Regions from separate parts of the Streptomyces sp. NPDC107575 genome, predicted to be linked through region 3. Evidence: riboswitches for the same ligand, from Rfam matches in the RefSeq annotation. Region 3 holds a riboswitch; each other region holds the start of a gene.
The links. Region 3 has a riboswitch for cobalamin ahead of nrdI (class Ib ribonucleoside-diphosphate reductase assembly flavoprotein NrdI). Riboswitches for the same ligand answer to the same signal wherever they lie in the genome.
Positions count from the first base shown of each region.

Region 1: linked by a shared signal. The riboswitch ahead of ACZ7L4_RS03210 ((2Fe-2S) ferredoxin domain-containing protein) and the one ahead of nrdI (class Ib ribonucleoside-diphosphate reductase assembly flavoprotein NrdI) in region 3 are both predicted to bind cobalamin.
Region 2: linked by a shared signal. The riboswitch ahead of metE (5-methyltetrahydropteroyltriglutamate--homocysteine S-methyltransferase) and the one ahead of nrdI (class Ib ribonucleoside-diphosphate reductase assembly flavoprotein NrdI) in region 3 are both predicted to bind cobalamin.

Region 1 covers NZ_JBVKBG010000001.1:686,277-692,968, forward strand. The annotation lists gene ACZ7L4_RS03200 (hypothetical protein) at 1-494, shown strand, start outside; gene ACZ7L4_RS03205 (PepSY-associated TM helix domain-containing protein) at 674-2,101, shown strand; cobalamin riboswitch at 2,209-2,331, shown strand; gene ACZ7L4_RS03210 ((2Fe-2S) ferredoxin domain-containing protein) at 2,393-2,782, shown strand; gene ACZ7L4_RS03215 ((2Fe-2S)-binding protein) at 2,779-3,453, shown strand; gene ACZ7L4_RS03220 (amidohydrolase family protein) at 3,585-4,754, shown strand; gene ACZ7L4_RS03225 (hypothetical protein) at 4,855-5,148, opposite strand; gene ACZ7L4_RS03230 (haloacid dehalogenase type II) at 5,194-5,967, opposite strand; gene ACZ7L4_RS03235 (cupin domain-containing protein) at 6,065-6,460, opposite strand; gene ACZ7L4_RS03240 (GlxA family transcriptional regulator) at 6,513-6,692, shown strand, end outside.
Region 2 covers NZ_JBVKBG010000012.1:33,405-40,096, forward strand. The annotation lists gene abc-f (ribosomal protection-like ABC-F family protein) at 1-647, opposite strand, end outside; gene ACZ7L4_RS40415 (MarR family winged helix-turn-helix transcriptional regulator) at 822-1,352, opposite strand; gene ACZ7L4_RS40420 (PP2C family protein-serine/threonine phosphatase) at 1,412-2,479, opposite strand; gene ACZ7L4_RS40425 (hypothetical protein) at 2,650-3,057, opposite strand; gene ACZ7L4_RS40430 (hypothetical protein) at 3,555-3,695, opposite strand; gene ACZ7L4_RS40435 (NUDIX domain-containing protein) at 3,875-4,288, opposite strand; cobalamin riboswitch at 4,325-4,550, shown strand; gene metE (5-methyltetrahydropteroyltriglutamate--homocysteine S-methyltransferase) at 4,714-6,692, shown strand, end outside.
Region 3 covers NZ_JBVKBG010000002.1:1,316,994-1,323,685, reverse strand. The annotation lists gene metE (5-methyltetrahydropteroyltriglutamate--homocysteine S-methyltransferase) at 1-506, shown strand, start outside; gene ACZ7L4_RS12630 (hypothetical protein) at 595-921, shown strand; cobalamin riboswitch at 992-1,215, shown strand; gene nrdI (class Ib ribonucleoside-diphosphate reductase assembly flavoprotein NrdI) at 1,386-1,829, shown strand; gene nrdE (class 1b ribonucleoside-diphosphate reductase subunit alpha) at 1,826-3,997, shown strand; gene nrdF (class 1b ribonucleoside-diphosphate reductase subunit beta) at 4,053-5,072, shown strand; gene thiI (tRNA uracil 4-sulfurtransferase ThiI) at 5,078-6,346, shown strand; gene folP (dihydropteroate synthase) at 6,379-6,692, opposite strand, start outside.

The sequences.
Region 1 (6,692 bases), on a different contig from region 3:
TGCACCTCTTCTTCTCGTGGGCGCAGGTCGTCGCGCACCCGGCGGCTTCGGGCGGTTCTGTCGCCGGGCAGTGGCTGGATCACGTGTTGTGCCGCACGCCCATGGAATCGATGGGGTCCATGGGCGACATGCCCATGCGCGACATGCCCATGGGTGCGATGCCGCCCGACGCGATGGGCGGCATGCACGAAATGGGCCATGCCGGTCATGACATGGGCGGCATGTCTCCCTCCGGCATGCTCCTGGCCCACCTGCTGGCCGCCGTGCTGAGCGGGCTGTGGCTCGCGTACGGCGAGCAGGCCGCGTTCCGTCTCGCGCGGTGCGTCGCCGACCGGATCGTCGCGCCGCTGACGCTCCCGTTCCGCCTGCCGACTCCGCCGCACCGGCCGCGCATTCACGCCCGCCGCACCCGGCGCGCCCGTACGCCGCGCGAGCTGCTCCTCGCGGACCCCATCACCTCCAGAGGCCCACCCGCAGGGAACGCTGTCGCCTGACGACAGCCGGTTCACCCGAGGCTGCGCCGCACCCTCGGGCGTCGGCCGTGCGCACGCCCGGAGCGGGCCCGCGCGGCCGAGTTCCCTCGCAACGCACCGGATCCGGATGTGTCCAGGGCCGCCGCCGAAAGGCGGGGCCCGCGCCCGGACTCCGTGCTGCCCGAAACTGGAGGACCACGTTGTCCATCACCTCCGAGACGTCAGACACCTCTGACTCCCGCCCCGCAGAAGAGAGTCGGCAGGCGCCGCCCGCCGACCGGTCGGCCTGGGCGTCACTGCGCCCGCTGGTGCTCCGACTGCACTTCTACGCCGGGGTGTTCGTTGCCCCGTTCCTGTTCGTCGCCGCGGTCACGGGCCTGCTCTACGCGGGCTCGTTCCAGGCCGAGAAGATCGTCTACGCCCATGAGCTGAACGTCCCCGTGGGCAAGGCCCAACTGCCCATCGCCGAACAGGTCGCCGCCGCCCGCAAGGCCCATCCGGAAGGAGACGTCAGCGCCGTGCGGCCGTCGCCCGAGGCCGGGGCGACGACGCGCGTCATGCTCTCCGGTGTCGTGGGAGTCGACGCCGACCACACGCTCGCGGTGTTCGTGAACCCGTACAACGGCGAGGTACGCGGCGCCCTCGAACAGTACGGATCGACCGGCGCGCTGCCCCTGCGCACCTGGATCGACGAACTCCACCGCGACCTCCACCTGGGCCAAGTGGGCCGCCTGTACAGCGAGTTCGCCGCGAGTTGGATGTGGGTGATCGCGGGTGGCGGACTCGTCCTCTGGTTCGCCCGCCGCCGCTCGCGTCGCGCGATCCGAGGGACGACCGGCCGCAGGCGCACCCTGTCGCTGCACGGATCGGTGGGAGTCTGGGCGGCGCTCGGACTCTTCTTCCTGTCCGCCACGGGCCTGACCTGGTCGACGTACGCGGGTGCCAGCATCACCGACCTGCGCGAAGCGCTCGGCCAGACCACACCGGCGGTCTCCGCGTCCGCCGCCCCTGCCTCCGGTGGTGAACACGCAGGGCACGACATGGGCGGATCGGGTGCTCCGGCAGGCGACGGCGGCGTCGGTCTGAACGCGGTGCTGGAGGCGGCCCGCGCCGAAGGCCTCTCGAACCCCGTGGAGATCGTCCCGCCCGCCGACCCCTCCTCGGCGTACGTCGTCCAGCAGATCCAGCGGAGTTGGCCGGAGAAGCAGGACGCCGTAGCCGTCGACCCGGCGAGCGGGCAGGTCACGGACGTCGTGCGGTTCGCCGACTACCCGGTGCTCGCCAAGCTGTCCCGCTGGGGCATCGACCTGCACACCGGCAACCTGTTCGGCCTCGTCAACCAGATCGCCCTCGCCGCCCTCGCCCTGGCGGTGGTGCTCCTCATCGTGTGGGGATACCGGATGTGGTGGCAGCGCGGGCGCGGTTCCGCCTTCGGGCGGCCGGTTCCGCGCGGTGCCTGGCAGCAGGTGCCGCCGTACGTCGTGGTGCCGGCGATGGTGGTGATCGCCGTGCTCGGCTACTTCGTGCCGCTGCTCGGCCTGCCGCTCGCGGCGTTCATGCTCTGCGACATCGTGCTCGGCGAGATCGCGTACAGGCGGGGCAAGCGGACGTACGCGCCTGTTGCCTGATGTAGGCCGCTGAACGCCCTCGCCCCTGGTGCCGGAGTGCCGGAGTTGCCGACATCAGGGGCGGGGCCGGATGGCATGATGTCCGGGAACACGGGCGACGGCGGCCCGAGGAAACCGGTGTGAATCCGGTGCGGTACCGCCACTGTGATCGGCGAGCGGATCCCGGAAGACCACTGCCCCGTGAGGGCGGGAAGGCCGGGGCGAGCACGGACCCGAGAGCCAGGAGACTCACGCTGTCGCCCCCTCGAAGCAATCCGGGGCGGAACTCCCCGGCCAGAGGGAGGATGCTCCATGTCCCGACGACGACGCGCCGACGCCCCGGCACCCGCGGCGGGCCGGGCGGTTCCGTGCCGCCTGGTCGTGTGCCGCGACTGCTGCTGCGGCACGGTCAAGGTCAGCGGCGACCACGCGGCGCAGACGGCCCGGTTGCGGGAGATCGCCCCGCTGCGGATCTCCGAGTGCCTCGACGTCTGCGAACAGGCCAACGTCATCGTCGTGCAGCCCTCCGCCGCCGGACGGGCGGCCGGAGCGCGGCCGGTGTGGCTGGGCCTGGTCAACGACCGTGACGCCACCGAGGACATCGCGGACTGGGTGCGGGCGGGCGGACCGGGAGTGGCACCGTGCCCCGAGATCCTGGAGTTCTACGTCATCAAGCCGCCGCGCAGGGCCCCGATCTCATGACCGCGGTGCCGTCGGAACAGGTCACCGAGGCGCTGCGTGACGTGGCGGCACGACTCGGCGGCTTCTTCGCCCTCGACACGACGCCGGCACGGTCGGCGGGCGCGCGGCTCGTCCACGCAGGCCTCGCCGAACGCGCCCGGGCCGTCAACGACCACTACGACACCGCCGCCGAACCCCGCATCGGCGCCTCCATCGCCCACCTCGGCCTCGCGGCACGCCTCTGGTCACCGGTCCTCGCCTGCGCGCTCGTCCACGGGATCGTGCCGAGCGTGAGCGCGGTGGAGTGGTCGGGGGAGGGGCCGGCCCTCCGCCTGCCGGGCCCGGAGGGATGCCGCGCGCCGGAGCTCCCGGCACTGGCCGACGCGGTGTACGAGGAGGTCGACCACGTGCTGGAGCAGGTCGAGAGCGGCCTCGCCATCAAGGTGGCACCGCGCCTGCTGGCCGGCAATTCGGCCTCGGCGCTCGTCGGATCGGCGGCGCAATTGCTGCGGATCCGGCCGGACTTGAAGACAGAAGTCACCTTTCTGGCACGGGAGTTGCTGGAGACGGGCAGGCTGCGGGACACGGGTCGGATCATCGGCCCGGGTCCGACGTTCCGCCGCCGCAGCTGCTGTCTCTTCTACCGGGCCCCGAACGGCGGCAAGTGCGGAGACTGCTGTCTGGTGGGATGACGACGACACGGTGGGAGGGAGTGGGGGCGAGTTGGCGCGTACAGCCAGGAACTCCCCGCTCTTTCTGATGTCCTGCGTTGCGACAGCTGACGTTCTTGACGTTCTTCGCATGCGAGAGAGAGCCGCGATTCATGTTGATCACCGCCGCGCGTGTCCTGACCGGACCTGATCTTCGCGTTGTCGCCGACGGGGCGGTGCTCGTACGCGAGGGCGTCCTCGCCGCCGTCGGTCCGCGCGAGGAGGTCGAGCCCCAGGCACGGCCCGACGAACCTCGGCTCGACTTCCCGGCCGGGACGGTCCTCCCGGGCCTGATCGACGCCCACGTGCACCTCTGCTTCGACGCGGGACCGGACCCCGTATCCACGCTCCAGGAACAGGACGACGAGGCGCTGTTCGCGGCGATGGCGGCGCGGGCGCGGCAACTACTGGCCGTCGGCGTCACGACGGCCCGCGACCTCGGCGACCGCAACGGCCTCGCCGTGCGCCTCGCGCGGGACATCGAGCAGGGTTCGGCCGTCGGGCCGCGGGTCGTCTCCGCGACGACCCCCGTCACTCCGCCCGGTGGCCACTGCTGGTTCCTCGGCGGCGAGGTCTCGGGGCCGGACGAAGTCCGTCGGCTGGTGCGGGGCAATGCCGAGTCCGGTGCCCGAGTCATCAAGGTGATGGCGACCGGCGGCGGACTCACCAAGGGTGGGGCCGCGAGCTGGGAGTCGCAGTTCTCCGGCGAGGAGTTGGCGGCGCTCGTCGACGAGGCGCACCGCGCCGGACTGCCGGTCGCCGCGCACGCACACGGCGCGGACGGCATCACCGCGGCGGTCGCGGCGGGCGTCGACACCATCGAGCACTGCACGTGGATGACGGCCGACGGATTCGAGGTCCGCGAGGACGTGCTCGACCAGATCGTCCAGCAGAACATCTACGTCTGCCCCACGGTCAGCCCGAACTGGCGGATGCTGCCGAAGTTCTTCGGCGCGGATCGCGCCGAGGCCATGTTCGACGTGATCCGTCGGACGGCCGAGGCCGGGGCGCGGCTGATCGCGGGAACCGACGCGGGCGTCCAGCGCGCCGGTTTCGACGGCCTGCCCGCCGCCCTCACGTTCTACGAGCACCTGGGCCTGCCCAACGACCGCGTTCTCGCGATGGCGACGACGGAGGCCGCTCACGCGCTTGGCCTCGACGAGACGACCGGCCAACTCACTCCCGGCTACAGCGCGGACGTCCTGGTGGTGGAGGGTGATCCGCTGACGGATCTGACCGCGTTGCAGGCGGTCGAGACGGCGCTCGCGGCGGGCAGGCGGTAACACGCAGTAAGAGTGGGGGAGTTGCTCAGTTCCCCGCGCACGGGTCTTCGCCCTCGGCCAGTGGCCGGGTGTCGGCCGCCAGGCAGGAGGAGTGCACGCGTCACCGCTCACCGCCGAAGTGGTCGCGGAGCGCGTCGCTGCAATCGTCGTCGTTGGCATTCCGGATGCGCGAGAACGCCACCACTCCATCCTTCTTGCCGTCCCGCTCGTTCTTCGCCAACTGCTTCTCGATGGAGGCGATCAGCTCGGCGCACTGGGCACTGACCGGCTTCTCGGGCCGCGGGTCGGGCTCCGAGGAGGTGTTCAACCCGTACGTGGCGGCGAGCCCGGCGGCGCACAGCACCGCCCACGTGACGATCCACGCGCGACGGCTGGTCGGTATCGGTCTTGGCACCCCGGCATCCTACGAGCCCCGTGCAGTTGCCGTGGGAACGGGAGTTCACCCCGCAGGCGGCGCGAGGTGCCGGTCCGCGGTCCAGAGCCGGTCACCGACGACCGTCGCCAACTGGACCAGATCTCCCGCCACCAAGTCCCAGTCCCCATCGGGCGCCAGGTCCTTCGCCTGCGTGGGCCCGTACTCGGTCGGCCGTGCGATGAACGCGGTCCGGAGGCCCGCGTCCCGGGCGGCCCGCAGGTCCTCGTTGTGTGCCGCGGCGAGCATGACCTGCTCGGGACGCAGCCCCAGGAACGAGGCCGCCCGCTCGTAGGCCTGCCGCTGCGGTTTGTACGCGCGGGTGATGTCAGAGGCGACGATCACGTCCCAGGGGAGGCCCGCGTGCTTGGCCAGGCGGGCGAGGAGCGCGAGATTACCGTTGGACAGCGCTCCGACCGTGACACTGCGGGCGAGTCGTGCCAGGCCGGCCGCCGAATCCGGCCAGGCGGGCAGCCGATGCCACGCCTCGTTGAGCCACGTCAGCTCGATCTCGTCGAAGGCGGCGGGGTCGACTCCGTGCTCGGCGAGCACGATCCGCAGGTTCTCCGCGTGGAGAACGTCGAGCGGCGTGAAGTCCCGCTCGCCGTTGCGTACGGGTTCCATCGCCGGCTGGTACAGCGCCCGCCAGCGCATGGCGAACGCCGTCCCGTCGAGGGTCAGGCGATGACGTGAGGCGAAGTCGTCGACGGCGGACGCGACACCAGTCCGCCAGTCGACGACCGTGCCGAAGGTGTCGAACAGCACGGCCTCGATCTGTGGGGTTCGCCCATCCACTGACATCGACCCTTCGTAGGCGGCGCGGACGGCCACGCGCGGCGGCACGAAAGATCATGATGCGCTCCGGGTGCAGGCGGGGTAAAGGCATCAGGGGGACGGGTCAGGTGCTGAGTGCGTGTCCGGTCGTTGAGTCGACGTGCTCGGGGACCTCGTCATGGCGATCGCCCACGGTCGGTGTCCCGGTGGGCTCAAACATGAGGATCGCGGCGCCGGAGGGGGCGCACGGCTTGTGCTCTGTGCCTCGGGGGACGGTGAAGACCGCCCCCTGTGGGAGCAGGACCGTGCGCTCCCCGTCGGGCTCGCGCAGGGAGATCCGCAGCTCACCGTCGAGCACCAGGAAGAACTCGTCGGTGTCTTCGTGCACGTGCCAGATGTGTTCGCCCTCGACCTTGGCGATGCGGACGTCGTAATCGTTGACGCGCGTGACGATGCGGGGGCTCCACAAGGCATCGAAGGAGTCCAGCGCCTTGCTGAGGGAGATGGGTTCGCTGTTCATGTGCTCATCCTGAGCCGTTTCGCTCGACCACCGCGAGTGCTAGGAATTGCATATGGCGAAAGAATCCTCGCACGCAGCTCACGCGGCGGGCGTACACCGGGTCGTCGTGATCGTGGACGAGAACTCGAACCCCTTCGAGCTCGGCTGCGCGACCGAGGTCTTCGGTCTGCGCAGACCGGAGATCGGCCGTGATCTCTACGACTTCAGGCTCTGCTCTCCCGAGCCCCACACC
Region 2 (6,692 bases), on a different contig from region 3:
AGGCGGTCCTCCAGCCAGCGCACGGCGGTCGCGTCGAGGTGGTTGGTCGGCTCGTCCAGGAGCAGCAGTTCGGGGGCGGCGGCCAGGGTGCAGGCGAGCGCGAGGCGCGACTGCTCGCCGCCGGACAGGGAACCGAGCGGCCGCTCGCGGGTGATCCGGGCCAGGCCGAGCCCGTGCAGGGCGGCGTCCACACGGGCGTCCGCCTCGTACCCGCCCCGTTCCTCGTAGGCGATCAACAGCTCGCCGTACGTGGCAAGCTCTTCCTCCGAGGCGTCGGCGAGGGACTCCTCCGCCGCGCGGAGCCTGCGCTCCATGTCGCGCAGTTCGGCCAGGGCGAGGTCGACGGCGTCCTGCACGGTGCGGTCCGCGTCGAGGTCGAGGGTCTGGGCGAGGTGGCCGGTTCCGCCGGGAAAGCGGACGGTGACCTCGCCGGTGTCCGGCGGCTCGGCCCCGGCAAGCAGCCGCAGCAGGGTGGACTTGCCGGAGCCGTTCTCGCCGATGACGGCGGCCTTCTCGCCCGGCCGGACGGTGAAGGAGACCTGGTCGAGGACGGTCCGGGTGCCGTACGACTTGGTGACGGCCTTGACGGACAGCTGCGCCGTGGCGTGGAGGGTGGCGGGCAGGGTGGTGTGAGCGCGATCGCGCATGGGGCTTCCCCTGGGCATACGAAGGGTCTACGGGCAGCAGAAACGGCGACAGGGCCGTGCCCGGACTCAGACGAAGAAGAGGAAAGCCATGCCCCCACCATAGCAAGACGAGACGTCTCGCCTCAAGAGTTGCGGGATGCCCCACACTTCTGGGTGCCCGCGGGGCGCCGCCGATCAGCCTGCCGCCGGTGCTTCGCCCCAGCCGAGCGGATGAAGATCCGTGCCTTCGGCGAGGGACGGGACCAGGGGTTCGCCGCCCACGCGGTTGAAGTCGGTCAGCGCGTCGATGAGCGCCGTCCGCTGCCGCGGAGCGAGCCGTTCGACGATCGAGGTGATCTCCCGGCGGCGCCGGGAGGTGACGTCCTCCACCGTGCGCCGGCCCTCATCGGTGAGCCGCAGCAGGTTCTCGCGCCGATTGTCGGGGTTGGTCTGCCGGTCCGCGAGACCGGCGGCGATCAGCCGGTCGACCATGCGCATCGCCGTGGACGGGGCCACGCCCAACTGCTCCGCCAGGACGACGAGTTTGGTCGCACCACGCGACGAGAGCACCACCAGCATGCGGAACTGTGGGAGCGTCACCCGCTCCTCCACCTCGGCGAGCGAACGCGCGGACACCGCCACCAACACCCGGGAGGCGGTCAGTACCGCACGGGTCACCGCATCCACGTCGTCCATGCGCTCCCCCGGAGCCGCGTTCCTGGCCATGCCCCCATTCCTACCCTGCGTGCGGCGCGCCAGAGCTGCTGCTTCACGGTGTTCGTGCCTCACCGCTCCCGGTAGCGCAACAGCAGCATGGCGGCGTCGTCGTGCAGCGGTCCGTTGGCGTGGCGCACCACGTCCTCGCGCAACGCCTCGAGCGCGCCCTCCGCCTCGGACGCCTTGAGCAGGCGGGCCCGGTCCTCCAGGGGGTAGAAGGCCCCGTCCGTGTCGCGGGCCTCGGTGACGCCGTCGGTATAGAGCAGGAGTTGGTCGCCGGGGACGAAGTCGATCCCAAAGGCCCGCGGCGGGTCTCCCCCGTGCTCACCCAGACCCAGCGGCAGCGCGTACGCGGGCGGGCGCGGGAAGTCGACGGAGCCGTCGGCGCGTACGAGCATCGGGGCCGGATGCCCGCAGTTCAGCACCACGGCGGCGCGCTCTTCGGCCCGCACCTCGACGAGGACCGCGGTCACGAACTTCTCGCCGTTCACCTCCCGGGCCACGCTTCGTTCGAGGCGGGCGGCGAGAGCAGCGAGGTCCGGCTCGTCGTGCGCCGCCTCGCGGAAGGTGCCCAGGACCAGGGCTGCCGTCTCCACGGCGGCAAGCCCCTTGCCCTGTACGTCGCCGACGATCACCCGCACGCCGTGCGGCGAGGCCACGACCTCGTACAGGTCGCCGCCGATCCGCGCTTCCGCGACGGCGGACGTGTAGGACACGGCGACCTGCAGCGGTCCCGCGCTGCGCGGGACCGGGCGCAGCAGCACCCGCTGGGCCACCTCGGCGATCGAGCGGACACTGGCCAGTTCCGCCTCGCGCCGCCCGCGCGTGCTCGCCGCTATCACCCCCGCGAGCGTCACGCCGGCGACCGAGGCCATCGCTGTGTAGCCGCGCCGCGTCTCGAACAGCCCGTCGTAGTGCCCGAGTCCCGCACACAGCAGCAGCGCCACGGCTCCGATCAGCGCGGTGCGACGCCACGTGCCGATCAACCCGGCGAAGGCGGGTCCGAGCGACACCAGCGGGAGAAACCCCACCCCAGGACCGGCCGTGAGGTCCACGACGGTGACCACCGCCATCACCACGACGGGCAGCCCGGACAACACCCAGTTCCTTCTGCCCTGGCGCGTCCTGGCGGCCATGGTGCTCCCACATGTGTCGTGACTGGTCCGAGCCGCCTTCGCCGGGCGGCCCTCCCCCGTCTTTGGACTATGCAAATGATTTCGTCGCTCACGTGAAGTCTCCGCGCGCCCCGTTACCCAATCGAGTCGGACATCGACGCCCCCCTGCGGACCCAGTCACACCCGCACGGTCAGCTACCGTGCCCCAATGGACAATTGACCTCACCCGAGGCCGTTTCCCGCCAGTGCCGGGCGCAGTACGCCACGTCGCACTGCGGACAGAAGCCCGCATCCCCCTTCAGGCCCGCCGTGTGCACCCGAGCCTGGGTCCGCGGGTACTCGAACGCCGCCCAGTACCGCAGCGCCTCGACCTCGCCGACGTTCTCACCCATGCCGTTGGAGTAGCCGCCGCTTTCCACGATCAGCCACCACAGCCGGGAGTCACGCACTCGCTGGTACGCGCCGCGCTCCCCCACCGCCCAGCTGTACCAGCTCGCCGGGTGCACTCCAGGTTGCGCGAACTCCAGCCGGGCCGCCTGTGCGTGGCAGAGGGCGCACGCCACGTGCAGCACGAACCACAACGCCGGGATCTGCTTCATCCAACCCGCCTACTGACCCAATGAGTTCGGGCATGGCAACGCCACAGCCGCCAGGCACTCCGCCCATATTTGCACAGTGCAAGGCTCATTGGGGCGAACATCCCCGGACTTCCGCAATTCGCCCACTGTGCCCACTCCCGGGAAGTACCTGCTCACGGCCTGACCCAACCAGCAGAATCGCGCGATCGGCCGGCGCCGACGAAGGCGCCGCCGGTCAGCACCGGAACCACCTCACTGACGTCCAACTCCGCGGCGACAGTGACATCCTCGGCGAACCCGGCGGCCTCGAGTTCGCTCCCGGACGAGCAGGCCGCGACCGCAGCGGATGGATCCGGGACCAACGCTCACCAGCGGCGATCACCCCGACAGGGCGCTCGACGCTCCCGTACCCCTGGGCGCCGAGCCACCGCCCGACGGCTGTCGCATTCCGCAACGAGGCGGCGACCACGGTGAAGCCTCGGTGACCGCTCGGCGCCCCACCGCCAAGGCGGCGTCCATCAGCGACAGGGGAACACCCGCGTTCCCGCATCGACCGCGACCGTCACAGACGTGGTGAACGACAGCACGTCGACGACGACCAGGCAGGTCACATCGGCCGCGAGCCGTTCCGCCCCTACCGGGCCCCACTCGAAGCGCATTCAGCCCCCGTACCAAGGCGCGCATCGCCACCCTCAACACCGTCCTGCGCACCACGACCAGCAAGCCCGTCAGCACCGTGCTGTCCCGCTTCCTGGCCCCACCGGCCGACACCTTCACCCTGCCGACGTACGACTCCCCCACTACCGGTGGGCGATGACCGGCCTCCGCGGCCCGGTGGTCACCCTGCAACCGGCTCCATCCACCCCAACTCCCGCAAAAGCGGCAGCAAATGGTGTTCGACGGCGGGGGCCAGCCTGAGGCCCGGCTCGCGGCCGTCGGTCCAGCGCAGGGCGGACAGTTCGGCCGCCGGCACCGGATCGCCCATCAGCGTCGTGGCGAAGACCGTGAGGTGCATCGGCACGCCCTCCAGAGCCGCCCGCTCCTCCACCACGGCGAGCGGTTCGAGGCGGCCGGGCTCGACGCCCAGTTCCTCGCGCAGCTCCCGTACGAGCGTCTCCTCCGGTTCCTCGCCCGGCTCGGGCTTGCCGCCCGGAACGAAGTAGACGTCCGGCGCCGCCTGCTTGCTGACGACGAGCAGCCGCCCGTTCTCGACGACGGCCGCCGCGACGACCTTCATGACTGTGTGATCCATGCCCGCATTGTGCAACGCCACGTGCGACCAGCCCTTAGGGTGGGTGGTGCAGCTGGTTCGCCCCGTCAGCCAGGCGGGATGCGTCGCAAGAGGGAACCCGGTGGGAATCCGGGACTGCCCCGCAGCGGTGAGTGGGAACGACCGCCGTCACACGCACTGGGTCCGACAGACGGGACCTGGGAAGCGACGGCCAGTAGGTGTCCTCGTTCGTTCGAAGGACGTGCCCGCGAGTCCGAAGACCTGCCATCTGCCCGTGCTCGTACGACGCGTGCGCGGACATCCCGGTGACCTCGAGGGCGGGTCGGCGAACACATCAGGCGGACCACCGCGCCTCGTCCGCGCGAGGTCGCACCGCCGGTGGTGTCTCTCCTTCACGCGTTCCGGTCCCCGGGATCCATGGGATACGTCTCTCGAAGGAGAACTCCGTGACCACCAGGACCGCAGCCGCGGCAGCACGGGCCACCGTGCACGGCTACCCGCGCCAGGGCATCGGCCGGGAGCTCAAGAAGGCGATCGAGGGGTACTGGAAGGGCCGCGTCACCGCCGACGCCCTGCGTGCCACCGCCGCCGAACTGCGCCGCACCAACCGCCAGGAACTCGTCTCGGCCGGTATCGACGAGGTCCCCACCGGCGACTTCTCGTACTACGACCACGTCCTGGACACCACCGTCATGGTGGGCGCCGTCCCTGAGCGCCACCGCGCCGCCGTCGCGGCCGACGCCCTGGACGGGTACTTCGCGATGGCCCGCGGCACCCAGGACGTGGCGCCGCTGGAGATGACCAAGTGGTTCGACACCAACTATCACTATCTGGTGCCGGAGTTGGGGCCTGACACGGTGTTCACCGCCGACTCCACCAAGCAGGTCGCCGAGTTCAAGGAGGCCCGCGACGAGGGGCTCGCGGCCCGCCCGGTCCTGGTCGGCCCGGTCACGTACCTGCTGCTGGCGAAGCCCGCGCCGGGCGTCGCCGCCGACTTCGACCCGCTCACGCTGCTGGAGCGGCTGCTGCCGGTGTACGCGGAGGTCCTCGCGGACCTGCGCGCGGCCGGCGCCGCATGGGTGCAGCTCGACGAGCCCGCCCTGGTCCAGGACCGCACCGCGGCCGAACTCGCCGCGGCCGAGCGCGCCTGCCGCGAGCTCGGCACGGCGACCGACCGGCCCAGGCTGCTCGTCGCGTCGTACTTCGACCGTCTCGGCGACGCCCTGCCCATCCTCGCGAAGGCGCCGGTCGACGGCCTCGCCCTCGACTTCACCGAGGCGGCCGCCGCCAACGTCGACGCGCTCGCGTCGGTCGGCGGCCTGCCCGGCAAGCGACTCGTCGCCGGCGTCGTCAACGGCCGCAACGTCTGGGTCAACGACCTGGAGAAGTCCCTCGCCACGCTCGGCACCCTCCTCGGCCTCGCCGACCGCGTCGACGCGGCCGCCTCCTGCTCGCTGCTGCACGTCCCGCTGGACGCCGCCCGGGAGCGCGACATCGACCCGCAGATCCGGCGCTGGCTCTCCTTCGCCCGCCAGAAGACCGCCGAGGTCGCCACCCTCGCCAAGGGCCTGACCCGCGGCACGGACGCGATCACCGCCGAGCTCGCGGTGAGCCGCGCCGCCCTCTCCTCGCGCGCCGCCTCCCCCATCACCCGCGACCCGGCCGTACGGGCCCGCGCCGCCACCGTCACCGCCGCGGACACCCGGCGCACCCAGCCCTACGCCGAGCGATCCGCCGCCCAGCGCACCCACCTGGGCCTGCCGCTGCTCCCCACGACGACGATCGGCTCCTTCCCGCAGACGGCCGAACTGCGCACGGCACGCGCCGACTTGAGGGCAGGACGCCTCGACACCGCGGGCTACGAGGAGCGGATCAGGAGCGAGATCCGCGACGTCGTCTCCTTCCAGGAGAAGACCGGCATCGACGTGCTCGTGCACGGCGAACCCGAACGCAACGACATGGTGCAGTACTTCGCCGAGCAGCTGACGGGGTACCTCGCCACGCAGCACGGCTGGGTCCAGTCCTACGGCACCCGTTACGTGCGCCCGCCGGTACTGGCCGGGGACATCTCCCGCCCCGCGCCGATGACGGTGCGCTGGACGTCGTACGCGCAGTCGCTGTCCGACCGCCCGGTCAAGGGCATGCTCACCGGCCCGGTCACCATGCTCGCCTGGTCCTTCGTCCGCGACGACCAGCCGCTCGGCGACACGGCACGCCAGGTCGCCCTCGCCCTGCGCGACGAGGTCAACGACCTTGAGGCGAACGGCACTTCGATCGTCCAGGTCGACGAGCCGGCGCTCCGCGAGACCCTGCCGTTGCGCACCGCGGACCACGCCGCGTACCTGGAATGGGCGACCGAGGCGTTCCGCCTGTCGACGGCGGGGGTCCGTCCGGACACCCAGATCCACACGCACATGTGCTACGC
Region 3 (6,692 bases):
CGAACGGCACTTCGATCGTCCAGGTCGACGAGCCGGCCCTGCGCGAGACCCTGCCGCTGCGCGCCGCCGACCACGCCGCGTACCTGGAGTGGGCGACCGAGGCGTTCCGGCTGTCGACGGCGGGGGTGCGGCCGGAGACGCAGATCCACACGCACATGTGCTACGCCGAGTTCGGCGACATCGTCCAGGCCATCGACGATCTCGACGCCGATGTCATCAGCCTGGAGGCCGCCCGCTCGCACATGCAGGTCGCCCGCGAACTGGCCGAGCACGGCTACCCGCGCGAGGCGGGTCCCGGCGTCTACGACATCCACTCCCCCCGCATCCCGAATGCCGAGGAGGTATCCATCCTGCTGCGTACGGGACTTGAGGCCATTCCCGCCGAGCGGCTGTGGGTCAACCCGGACTGCGGCCTGAAGACCCGCGGCTGGCCCGAGACCCGCGCCTCCCTGGAAAACCTGGTGTCCGCCGCACGCACCGTGCGAGCGGACCTCGACCCGGCCTGACGCATCGCGGTGGGGGTGCCGGCCGCGCGGAGCGCCGGCGCCCCCACCGCTGCACCCGAGCGCTTTTTCACGAAGCAGGGGGACAGTCGTGAAGCAAGAGCCGACGACCGTAGTCGTCAACGGAAAACCCATGATCGCCGTACCGGTCAAGCAGTACGAGTCCCTCCTCGCCCTGCGCAGGCAGCTGGGGGCCCAGGGAGCGCGTATGCAGTCACTGCGGAGAGCACTCAGCGATGTGGCCGACTTTCTGGAACGGCTCGATGCGGCACAGGAAGAGACATCGCCCGGCACCGACCGGGCAATACCCGATACCGGCGCCTTCACCGCGGAGCTCCAGAACCACATCCGGCACGCACGCGCACTCACCGAAGCCAAGGGGGCACGGGGCGGTCGGCCCCGCCCACACACCCCTTGAAGTTAGGTTCACCTAACTTTTGTGTGCGACACAACATCTGGCCTAACTGAAATCCAGGAAACCTAGATGTAGTGTTGCTCTCGCTGGTGGTTCACCGGGCTTGACGGTCTGGTGAGGCAAGAGGGAACCCGGTGAAAGACCGGGACTGCCCCGCAGCGGTGAGCGGGAACGACCGCCGTCATACGCACTGGGCCGGGTGAATCCGGGCCCGGGAAGCGACGGCCAGTAGGTGTCCTCCGTCGTCCGGAGGATGTGCCCGCAAGTCCGAAGACCTGCCACCGGCGCGCGCACCGGACCGTGGTGCGCGCGCTTCGAGGCCCCGAGGGAGGGCCGCGTGGCTGTGGCTCGGACCGGGGCAGAGGTACTTCGTACCCGCGTGTCCCCCTTTCCGCCGCACCCGCCCGCCTTCCTTCCCGTCCTCGATCGAGAACGACACGGGAACGAGGAGAGGGAGGCGAGAGACCGTGAGTGGTCTCGTGTATTTCTCCAGCGTCTCGGAGAACACCAAGCGCTTCGTGGAGCGTCTTGACCTGCCCGCGACGCGGATCCCCCTGCGCCCCCATCGCGAGGGCATGCCGACCGTCACCGAGCCGTACGTGCTGATCGTGCCGACCTACGGCGGCGGCGAGCGCGCGGGCGCGGTGCCCAAACAGGTGATCCGCTTCCTGAACATCGAGGCCAACCGCGCCCTGCTGCGCGGCGTGATCGCCTCGGGCAACACCAACTTCGGTGCCGACTACTGCCTCGCCGGGCGCGTCATCTCGGCGAAGTGCAAGGTCCCCGAGCTGTACCGATTCGAACTGCTGGGCACGGAGCGCGACGTCCGTGCCGTACGAGAGGGGCTGGAGAAGTTTTGGACACGACTGTCGTCAACGAGGCGACCGGAGCTGGTGGGGCAGACGGCGTGAGCACTTCCACCACGACCGTGCCGGTCCCCGCCGCGTCCCAGCGCGAGTCGGTCGGCACGCGCAAGGACTACCACACGCTCAACGCGATGCTGAACATGTACGACTGCGACGGACGTATCCAGTTCGACAAGGACCGCGAGGCCGTCCGCCAGTACTTCCTCCAGCACGTCAACCCGAACACGCTCACGTTCCCGAGCCTGAAGGAGAAGATCGACTACCTCGTCGAGAACGACTACTACGAGGCGGAACCGATCCGGCGTTACGACTGGGACGTCGTCGAGGACCTGTACCGGCAGGCGTACGCGCACGAACACCGCTTCCGCACGTTCCTCGGCGCCTTCAAGTACTACACGTCGTACACGCTGAAGACCTTCGACGGCACCCGCTATCTGGAGCGGTACGAGGACCGTGTCGTCGCGACCGCCCTGTATCTGGGCGCGGGCGACGGCGAGTTGGCCTCCCGGCTCGTCGACGAGATGATGACGGGCCGCTTCCAGCCGGCCACGCCCACCTTCCTCAACGCCGGGAAGGCCCAGCGCGGCGAGCTGGTCTCCTGCTTCCTGCTGCGCGTCGAGGACAACCTGGAGTCGATCGGCCACGGTATCAACTCCGCGCTCCAACTGTCCAAGCGCGGCGGTGGAGTTGCCCTTCTCCTGACGAACCTGCGCGAGCAGGGCGCCCCGATCAAGAAGATCGAGAACCAGTCGTCCGGTGTCGTCCCCGTGATGAAGCTCCTTGAGGACTCGTTCAGTTATGCCAACCAGCTCGGCGCGCGACAGGGCGCGGGCGCGGTGTATCTGCACGCGCACCACCCGGACATCATGCGGTTCCTGGACACCAAGCGGGAGAACGCGGACGAGAAGATCCGCATCAAGACGCTCTCGCTCGGCGTCGTCGTCCCGGACATCACCTTCGAACTCGCCAAGCGCAACGAGGACATGCACCTGTTCTCGCCGTACGACGTGGAGCGCGAGTACGGCAAGCCGCTGTCGGACCTGTCGGTCAGCGAGCACTACGACGACCTCGTCGCCAACCCGAACATCCGCAGGACGACGCTGAGCGCCCGCGAGTTCTTCAAGACCATCGCAGAGCTGCAGTTCGAGTCCGGCTACCCGTACCTGCTGTTCGAGGACACGGTGAACCGGTCCAACCCGATCCCCGGCTGGATCAACATGTCCAACCTGTGCTCGGAGATCCTCCAGGTCAACACGCCCAGCACATACGACACGTCGCTCGGCTACGAGACCGTCGGCAAGGACATCTCCTGCAACCTGGGCTCGATGAACATCGCCACCGCGATGGCCTCACCGGACTTCGGAGCGACCGTCGAAGCGGCCGTGCGCGGTCTGACGTCGGTCTCCGACCAGTCGAACATCGACGCGGTGCCGTCGGTGGCGCACGGCAACGACCGCTCGCACGCCATCGGCCTCGGCCAGATGAACCTGCACGGCTACCTCGCCGCGCAGCGCATCCACTACGGCAGTGAGGAGGGCGTCGACTTCACGAACATGTACTTCTACGCCGTCGCCTTCCACGCCCTGCGCGCCTCCAACCAGCTCGCCGCCGAGCGCGGCACGGCCTTCGACGGGTTCGAGACCACGCGGTACGCGGACGGCTCCTACTTCGACACGTACACCGACCGGGTATGGGAGCCGGCCGCCGATCGAGTGCGCGCCCTGTTCGCCGACTCGGGCATCACCCTGCCCACGCAGGACGACTGGCGTGAGCTGAAGCGTTCGGTCCAGGAGCACGGCATCTACAACCAGTACCTCCAGGCGGTGCCGCCGACCGGTTCGATCAGTTACATCAACGACTCCACGGCGTCCATCCACCCGATCGCCTCCAAGGTGGAGATCCGCAAGGAGGGCAAGCTCGGCCGCGTCTACTATCCGGCGCCCGGCATGGACAACGACAACCTGGAGTACTTCGAGGACGCGTACGAGATCGGCTACGAGAAGATCATCGACACGTACGCGGCCGCCACTCAGCACGTCGACCAGGGCTTGAGCTGCACCCTCTTCTTCCGGGACACGGCCACCACCCGCGACCTGAACAAGGCCCAGATCCAGGCCTGGCGCAAGGGCATCAAGACGCTCTACTACATCCGGCTGCGGCAGGAGGCGCTGGAAGGCACCGAGATCGAGAACTGCCTGGCCTGCACGCTGTGACGACCGCCCGCCCCGCCCCTGCCCGCCCTCAGAACGACGCTGCGAAGGCACGATCATGACCACCCTCCCCTCCCTGACCGAGCTGTCGGTCACGCCTCCCTCCTACCGTCACGACCCGGCCGCCCGGCTGCGCCCCGTCAACTGGAACCGGGTCACCGACGAGAAGGACCTGGAGGTGTGGAACCGGCTGACCTCGAACTTCTGGCTCCCCGAGAAGGTGCCGCTGTCCAACGACATCACCGCCTGGCAGCAGCGGCTCAGCGCCGAGGAACGCACCCTCACCATGCGGGTGTTCACCGGTCTGACCATGCTGGACACCGTGCAGGCCACGGTCGGCGAGATCGTACAGATCCAGGACGCGCGGACCGAGCACGAGGAGGCGGTGTACACCAACATCGCCTTCATGCAGGCGGTGCACGCCCGCAGCTACTCGTCGGTGTTCTCCACGCTCTCCACCACCCCGGAGATCGACGACGCCTACGAATGGGCGGTCGGCAACGACATCCTCCAGCAGCGCTGCAAGGCCGTCCTGCAGCACTACTACGGCGACGACCCCCTCAAGCGGAAGGTCGCCTCGACCCTGCTGTCGTCACTTCTGCTGTACGCGGGTTTCTACCTGCCGCTGCACTTCTCCACGCACGCGCTGCTGACCAATACCGCCGACATGATCCGCCTGATCCTGCGCGACAAGGCGGTGCACGGCTACTACTCGGGCTACAAGTACCAGCGCGGCCTGGAGAAGCGGACCCCTGCGGAGCAGGAGGCCATGCGCGTCTTCACGCTCGAACTCCTCGACGAACTCTACGAATTGGAGCTGCGCTACTCGGGCGAGCTGTACGAGCCGCTCGGCCTCATGGACGACGTCGCGGTGTTCGTGCGCTACAACGCCAACAAGGCGCTGATGAACCTCGGTTACCCGGCGCGCTTCGGCGCGGACGAGACCGAGGTCAACCCCGAGATCCTCGCCGCCCTGTCCCCCGCCGCGGACGAGAACCACGACTTCTTCTCCGGGTCCGGTTCGTCGTACGTCATGGGCAAGGCCGAGGACACGGACGACGACGACTGGGACTTCTGAGACTCATGTCCACGACTCCCCACGTGCCCGCCCAGCGGGCCACCGCGCCCTTCGGCCCGTGCGTGCTGCTCAAGCACGGCGAGGTCTTCCTCAAGGGGCGCAACCGCGACCGCTTCGTGGAGCGGCTGCACGACAACCTGCGGGTCGCGCTGCGCGACGTCGGCGGGTCCACCTGGATCAAGCCCGCCCAGAACGTCACGGTTCTGGGCAGCGACGGCCGGGTGCCCATCGACGCACTCGTGGAGCGTGCCCGGCGGGTCGTCGGGTTCAACGTCATCGAGCCCGGGGTGCGCGTCCCCAGCATTCTGGACGCGGTGACGCGGGCCGGTGTCGAGGCGCTGACGGAACTGGCGGCCACCAGGGGCGTCCGTGACTTCGCGGTCCGGGCCCGCAGGCGGGACAAGTCGTTCCCGCTGACCTCGTCGCAGGTGGCGGCGCACGTGGGGGCACGGATCAAGGAGACGCTGCCGGACCTCCCGGTGAACCTCAAGCACCCCGAGGTCCTGCTGAACATCGAGATCGACCGCAAGGAGACCTACCTGACCTGGACGCGCCTCGCGGGCCTGACCGGTCTGCCGGTCGGCTCCAGCGGGCGCGCCCTGGCACTGCTCTCCGGTGGCTACGACTCCCCCGTCGCCGCCCACCGGGCCCTGCGCCGAGGGCTCGCGGTCGACTTCGTGCACTTCAACGGGGCCCCGTACACGAACCCCTCTTCCGTCTACAAGGCGTACGCCCTGGCCCGTGAGCTCAACCGGTACCAGCCGCCGGGCAAGCTGCACGTGATCGCGCTCGGCAAGGCCCAGAAACAACTCGCCGTCGCCGGGGCCGGCCGGCTGCAAGTGGTGGCACAGCGCCGCTTGATGGTGCGGGCCGCGTCCGCGCTCGCCGCACGGCTGGGCGCCGAGGCGCTGGTCACCGGCGACAGCCTCGGCCAGGTCGCCAGCCAGACCCTGGCGAACATGGCGGCCGTGGACGAGGCGGCGTCCCTGCCGGTGCTGCGCCCGCTGATCGGCTGGGACAAGCAGGAGATCATCGACGAGGCCCGCGCGATGGGCACGGCGACCATCTCCGTCCTTCCCGACGAGGACTGCTGCCAACTGCTCGCACCCCCGCGCGTCAGCACGCGGGCCGGGCTGCCGCAGCTGATGGCCGTGGAAAAGCGCATCGACCTCGACGAGGTGGTGGAGGCGCTCCTCGCACACGTCCAGGTGATGGAACCCGGAGCCGACCCGGAGCCGGAGCGGGCTCGCTGCACAACCCCGGCATCGGCATGAGAATCCTCCGCCGGGCCCGTGCCGCGCGCGTCTCAGTGGTTCGCCAACGCCGCCGTACGCGGTTGCCGGTGCCCCCGCGTCTCGACCTGGCGCAGGGCCGAGCCGACCCGCACGGCGTCCGCCGATGCGGCTACGTCGTGCACACGCACGGCCCAGGCCCCTCGGGCCGCCGCCAGCGCGGACACCGCGGCGGTGGCGGCGTCACGGGCGCGAGCGGGGCGGGGCGCGCCGGTCCCGGGGTCGGCGAGCAGCGTGCCGAGGAACCGCTTGCGGGAGGCGCCCACCAGAACGGGGCAGCCCAGGCGGGCCAGTTCGTCGATACCGGCGAGCAACTCCCAGTCGTCGT